DNA from 3 places in the Paenibacillus sp. EKM211P genome. Region 2 is predicted to be linked to each of the others. Evidence: riboswitches for the same ligand, from Rfam matches in the RefSeq annotation. Region 2 holds a riboswitch; each other region holds the start of a gene.

Region 1 (2,267 bases), on a different contig from region 2:
CGCCTTCAATGACCCAATCTGCTGCACCAGCCGTCTGTGCGTGCGTATTATCGAACAGCACCTTTTTGCCTTTTCCATCCGGCAGTGTAGTACCGGGTTGACCCGGGTTGCCAGGTTCAGGTTCGTCAGGTTCACCTGGTTCCCCCGGCTCGCTTCCACTCACCAGTTCCACAGCGCTTGGACTTTTTACTCCACCAAAATTATTGTAGGCACCAAGCGTACCTGTCACGCGAATTTTGCTGCCGACCAGTTCAGGATGACCTGTTAACCCAAATTGCCCTCTGTACGCAGATGTCAGCTGCACATCCAATAGATTAGACGTGCTACGTTCATTGGCCTGGTCGGCAATCAGTACGTTAAAATCATTCGCAAACGGAGCAGAAAAATTAGCTGTTTTCGATCCGGTAGCATGTCCGACGATGTAGCCTTCCACCGTCACTGTACCTCCACTGCCTTGGCGCTGAAGTGCTTCGTCTACTGTCAATGCTCCCTCTGCCTTGACCTGACCGAATGGAACGAGGATCCCAATCAACAGCGATACGATCGCTGCTAGATGCAGCACCCCTTTCAAGCGTGAACCTGTGAACCGCAAGCCTTTTACCATACGTCAATATCCCTCCTATAATTCCATAAATGTACTTGTCCTCTATCAGATTAGCTGTCAATCTTCTAATTCCTTCCTGATTTCATCCATAATTATGTAAATTTTAATCTTTTTTATCGGAAACTCGCCTGTTTATGTAAAAATTGAAACCTGCGATTGACACCGAGCACGGCATACATTACGCTAAGAAAGATATGTAGAACGGTATACGCGAATGAAGATGACGGGAGAGTCTGTCCAGGGGCTTACACGCTGGCGGCACCGAAGGAGCAAGACGTCAGCACCCGGCTGGCGGATAATCTCTCAGGTCCATGTATCGTCATCTGACGCAACTCTGGAGAGAGCGCAAGCCACCCAAGGGGTAAGGCGGTAAGTACACCGCACGAAACTCTCAGGTAACGAGGACAGAGATAAGGGAAACTTCCTTATCCTGTCCTTTTTTGCGCTCACATTGTACGTCAGCATTAGGAACCGTCATAGCTGCGCACAAACGCGGAAATACCATATACTATGGTACTAGAACATACAGGGGGCCACACCATGCGTTTCAAAGATGTATTTTCCATTATCGGTCCGGCCATGACCGGACCTTCCAGTTCACACACTGCAGGCGCGGTGCGGCTTGCACGCGTTGCCCGTCACTGGCTCGGGATGCAGCCGGACCGTGCCCGCATGACACTGTACGGCTCCTTCGCCGACACCTACAAAGGACACGGTACAGACCTAGCACTCATCGCAGGCCTGCTCAATTACGATACAGACGACCACCGAATTCCAGATGCCGAGCAATGGGCGGAGCAGGCTGGAATGGCCGTGGAGTTTGCCGTCAGCGGACTACCCGCGCCCCATCCAAATACCGTCCGTTTTGAACTGTGGAAGGGTGAGGATCAGCGCACACTGCTGGGCTCCTCCATCGGCGGCGGCAGCATCCATGTCCAGCAGCTCAACGAATTCCGAGTCAACCTGACCGGGGAGCTGGCTACGTTGGTGCTTCTTCACTCGGATAAGCCCGGCACATTAGGTGCGGTGACTTCAGCACTCGGCGCTGCCGACATTAACATTGCCTATATGCATGTGGATCGCAAAGGCCGAGATGGAGAAGCACTTACCGCCATCGAAACGGACAGTCCTCCTACGGCTGAACTGATCGCAAAACTACGATCCTTACCACATATGTACGAAATTAAAATGATTAATTTGAAAAAAGGAGCTGAATCTGATGCGATTTAGCCATCTGCATGAAATCAGCGCCATATGCGCGGAGGAATCCACCACGATTGGCCGCCTGATGATTCAAGAGCAGGTACAAGAGACGAATACAACGGAAGAAGAAATCTTCCGCCAAATGTCTGATTATTATGAAGTCATGAAGGAGGCCGTTCATCGTGGTCAGACACAAGACACCGTATCCCGCAGTGGATTAACGGGCGGTGATGGCAAGCGTCTGGCCGAGTATCTGCGGGCAGGGGAAACCTGCTCCGGCGACGCCTCTGCACTCGCCATGGCTTATGCGCTATCCGTGTCGGAGGTTAATGCATCCATGGGGCGTATTGTGGCTACGCCCACTGCTGGCTCTTGTGGAGTCATCCCCGGTGTGTTCATTAGTGCGCAGGAGCGATTCGGCTGGGATGATGAGCATATGGTGCACGGCTTGTTCGCAGCC
Region 2 (2,267 bases):
GAGCTTGATGAACGCGCCTCCGGCAACCAGTACGATGAACAGATAACGGTATGGTTTAATCCACTTGACCCCAAGCAAATATTCAACACAGCGTTCCCCGTAGTAGTTCCAGCCAAGTATCGTTGTGAACGCAAATAAAATAAGGCTAATCGTCACGAGCTCTGCTCCAGCCGGAAAGGCACTGGAAAACGCATGCTGAGTCATCAGACCTCCATCATCATTTCCACTCCATATTCCCGTAACCAGCAATGTAAATCCTGTCAAATTACAAATAATCATCGTATCGATAAAAACGCCCGTCATGGATATTAGCCCTTGTTCTGCGGGCCATTTCGTCTTAGCTGCTGCTGCTGCGATTGGCGCACTTCCCAAACCAGCTTCATTTGCAAAGATCCCTCTGGCAACTCCGCTTCGCATCGCCAGCATAATCGTGGCTCCGGCAAATCCACCCGTCGCAGATGTTGTCGAGAAAGCCCCTTGTAATACTAGTGCGATCGCATGAGGAAGCTCTCCTGCAAACTTAATGAGTACGATTAAACAAACCACGATATAGAGCCCCGACATGAATGGAACAATCTTTGTGGATACCTTGGCGATACTTTTGAGTCCTCCAATCGTAACAACAGCCGTCAACACGGAAATAATGATTGCTGTAACTACTGTTGGCACGCCAAAGCTACTTTCCGTAGAAGAAACGATAGCCTTTACTTGCGGAAAAGTACCGATTCCAAATAGTGCTACAAGAATACCAGAAAAGGCAAACAACATCGCCAGCGGCTTGAAACGGCGGCCAAGCCCATTTTCAATATAATACATCGGTCCACCCGAAAATTGTCCGTTCCGGTCTTTAACACGGTATTTAACGGATAATAGCCCTTCCGCATATTTGGTTGCCATCCCGAAAAAAGCTGCAACCAGCATCCAGAATAATGAACCGGGCCCACCCAGTTTGATCGCTGTTGCGACACCGACGATACTTCCCGTACCTACAGTAGCTGCAAGTGCCGTACTCAATGCTCCAAAGCTACTGACATCCCCGCTGCCTTCGTCCGGCGCTTTACCAATTAGCTTGAGCGCTAAGGGCAATCGAATAATCTGAAGCATCTTCAGACGGATCGTTAGCCACAACCCAGTGCCCATGACGAGAATTAGAAGCGGCGCTCCCCACATCCAACTGTCAATCGTTTCTAACACATGTACCAAATTCATTTCAACCCGCTCCTTCAGCATAGTAGAAAACAAAAAAGAGTCAAATCTGTTGATTCGACTCTTGGAGAGGTTAAAGGCACGAAAAAATACAACCATCTTGTGCAGGATTTCACCTCTAAAAGCTTATAAAAAGCCTAGGGCTATCCCTGTCACAGGTTATTCGCGTCTCTGTCCTTTTGCCTGAGAGTTTAAGCAGATGTGATCTGCGGTGCACCTTCGGCGCCCAATTAAGGGTCTCTCCAGAGTTCTGTCCGTTTACGGTCCCTGCTCGTTGCTGTAAATCAGCCTAAGCACCTGAGAGTTTTGCCCCTTCGGTTGGAACTTTCATTCCATCTCCCGCAAACATCAACCAGACATATGAAATTTTTATTCATTATACAGAAAAATTTCAGCTTATTACAAGTGAAAAATTTGTGAAGCCCTCTGAAAGAATCAATAGAGTGTCTATACAAAAAGCGGGTACAGCAGATTGCATCCTGAGGATTTTCTCTGCTGTACCCGCCAAAACGATATGGAATTACAATTCTTCACCGTTGGTTGCTATCACATTTTTATACCAGTTAAATGAGTCCTTTTTGGAGCGTTGAAGCGTTCCGTTACCGTCATCATCCAGATCAACGTAAATAAATCCGTAGCGCTTGGACATTTCGGACGTAGACATGCTCACAAGGTCGATAGGTCCCCAACTGGTGTAACCAATCAGATCAACACCGTCAGCAATCGCTTCCTTCATTTGGGCAATATGCTGACGCAAGTAATCAATGCGATACGTGTCATGCACAGAGCCGTCTTCTTCTACCTTATCATACGCACCCAGGCCATTTTCCACGATGAACAGTGGCTTTTGATAGCGATCATAAAACGTATTCAGTGTAACACGCAGGCCGATCGGATCGATCTGCCATCCCCAGTCGGAAGACTGCAGATACGGATTTTTCACACCGCCTATCAGGTTCCCTGCTGCCTTTTCGCCTTCTGGCCCTGCCGATACGGTCAAGGTCATATAGTAACTAAATGAGATAAAATCGACCGTGTTATTTTTCAAAATTTCGGCATCG
Region 3 (2,267 bases), on a different contig from region 2:
AGAGTGAAGAGGATTAAGATCAGCGTGACCGTTTATAAAAGGGGGCTGGGACCACTTCCGCACGCAGGCGTTTACCTCGAATTTCGACCTCTAACGGTGTAGATAGGGTGCTAAAACGACTGTCCACCAGGGCTAGCCCCAAATTACGCTTCAAGGTGGGCGATTGAGTCCCCGTTGTGACCTCACCAATGTGTTGGCCTTCCGCGAAGACTGGATAATGAGCGCGCGGGATACCGCGGTCAATCATTTCCAGCCCGATCAACTTGCGAGGAATTCCTTGTTCTTTCTGGTGTTGCAGTGCTTCTCTGCCGATAAAATCTCCTTTATTCAACTTGACGAAGAAACCTAAACCAGCCTCAAGCGGTGAAATGGTGGCAGATAACTCTTGTCCGTACAGCGGCAGCCGTGCCTCAAACCGCAGTGTATCGCGAGCACCAAGCCCAGCGGGAATTAGCCCATACGATTCACCGCAACGAAGCAAACCATTCCACACGGCGGGTGCTTCCTCAGCAGGTATATAAAATTCAAAACCGTCTTCCCCGGTATATCCGGTTCGGGAGACGAGTGCTTTTGCTCCGAACAATTGCACATTCTCATGGAATCGGAAAGATGCCAGATTCGTAATATCTGCATCTGTCACGGCTGCGGCAATATGTGCTGCTTCCGGTCCTTGTAATGCCAGCAATGCGATCGCATCAGACACATTCTCCAGATGAACCGATGCAGGTACGTGGCGCATGAGCCAATCCCAATCTTTGTCGATGTTGGAGGCATTCACAACGAGCATGTAGCGCTCTGGTCCTTTGCAGTATACAAGCAAGTCATCCACTACGCCTCCATCGGGGTAACACAGGAGTGAATATTGTGCCTGGCCCGGTTCCAACTGGCTGACATCATTCGTGGTTACCCATTGCAAAAAAGCCTCGGCTTCTTTGCCCTCAACCAAAAACTCGCCCATGTGCGAGACATCGAATAAACCCGCGCGTTGCCGGACGGCCTCATGCTCTTTTTGGATGCCGCTAAACTGAACGGGAAGCTCCCACCCGCCAAAGTCAATACAACGAACCCCGGGCTGCGTCCCGTAGGACGGAAATAATGGTGTTCTTCGCAAATTAGACATTTTTTCACTCCTATCCAGTGTAATCGGCTAAACAAAAAAGACAGGCTGAAAGAAACGTATAGACGGCAGTCCATACTCTTCTTTCAGCTCTGTCCTTGATACCAGAAAGTTACCCCGGTGTGAACCAGGTTTCCCCTTGGGTGATCCGCTCTAATCGCGAATGCTCTCCAGAGATGCGTCCGGCAGAGGTCCTTTTGCCTGAGAGATTCACCTGCAATGCAAGTTTACTCCTTCGGCGCTACCTTTTGGATCAACGGTAGGTTACCCGGTTTTGCAGGTAACAACTTGATCCGAGTTCGCGTGCACAACTGTCTCAGAAACGACAACAGCTATGCGAATCTTTTGGGTAGTCTCTCCCTCCGCGTTCATCCGCGTTTGCAGTTGTCGGGGTATTTCCAAAAGCATTTGCTATAACCCATTAATACGCAAATTCATTCAAAATGTCAATAAAAATGTCATATAAAACAATCCAAAAAACATTTAATGTATAAATAAGGATATGTAAGCGTTTGTTACAAGTTATCATTTTTTAATATTCTATGCTATATGAGATAACATGAAGTATTTTTGTTAGTATTATTGACATGAGTGTTCATGTTGTCATAATCTTAACCTGTCTAATACAGGTGATTAAAAGCATTTTATTCATGTGGAAGTGAGGCGAAAGCAGGATGAGTGAAGTGAAACGGGAACTTTGGTATACAGACGAACATGAGTGGGTTCAGCGCACAGCAGACGGGACGTTGCGGATCGGCATTACAGACTTTGCACAGCATCAACTGGGTGATATTGTTTTTGTGGAATTACCTGGGGCGGGAGCAACGATTGAACAGGGGGCAGAGATTGGTACAATTGAATCGGTGAAGACCGTATCCGACCTTTTTGCTCCGGTGGCGGGAACCGTATTGAAAGTAAATGAAGCTCTGGAAAGCACACCTGAGCTGGTGAATGAATCTCCCTATGAAAAGGGTTGGATGATTGAAGTAGAGATGGGCAATGATGTCGAGGAGGCTCTGAGCAAGCTGCTGTCTGCGGATCAGTACGAGCAGTTGATTTCGGATGAACAATAATGAGCAATATAAGATGGAATATTAGCGCTTTATTCTAAATTTTTATATGGATATTGAATTGAATAAAAGCATCGTTA

The links. Region 2 has a riboswitch for glycine ahead of G9G57_RS23495 (alanine/glycine:cation symporter family protein). Riboswitches for the same ligand answer to the same signal wherever they lie in the genome.
Region 1: linked by a shared signal. The riboswitch ahead of sdaAB (L-serine ammonia-lyase, iron-sulfur-dependent subunit beta) and the one ahead of G9G57_RS23495 (alanine/glycine:cation symporter family protein) in region 2 are both predicted to bind glycine.
Region 3: linked by a shared signal. The riboswitch ahead of gcvT (glycine cleavage system aminomethyltransferase GcvT) and the one ahead of G9G57_RS23495 (alanine/glycine:cation symporter family protein) in region 2 are both predicted to bind glycine.

Annotation. Positions count from the first base shown of each region.
Region 1 covers NZ_JAAMNS010000021.1:77,503-79,769, forward strand. Annotated here, with positions in the region: gene G9G57_RS23085 (DUF6359 domain-containing protein) at 1-604, opposite strand, end outside; glycine riboswitch at 819-933, shown strand; gene sdaAB (L-serine ammonia-lyase, iron-sulfur-dependent subunit beta) at 1,145-1,834, shown strand; gene sdaAA (L-serine ammonia-lyase, iron-sulfur-dependent, subunit alpha) at 1,824-2,267, shown strand, end outside.
Region 2 covers NZ_JAAMNS010000022.1:76,527-78,793, forward strand. Annotated here, with positions in the region: gene G9G57_RS23495 (alanine/glycine:cation symporter family protein) at 1-1,209, opposite strand, end outside; glycine riboswitch at 1,368-1,462, opposite strand; glycine riboswitch at 1,474-1,558, opposite strand; gene G9G57_RS23500 (glycoside hydrolase family 1 protein) at 1,727-2,267, opposite strand, start outside.
Region 3 covers NZ_JAAMNS010000002.1:576,785-579,051, reverse strand. Annotated here, with positions in the region: gene gcvT (glycine cleavage system aminomethyltransferase GcvT) at 20-1,120, opposite strand; glycine riboswitch at 1,200-1,296, opposite strand; glycine riboswitch at 1,310-1,383, opposite strand; gene gcvH (glycine cleavage system protein GcvH) at 1,792-2,190, shown strand.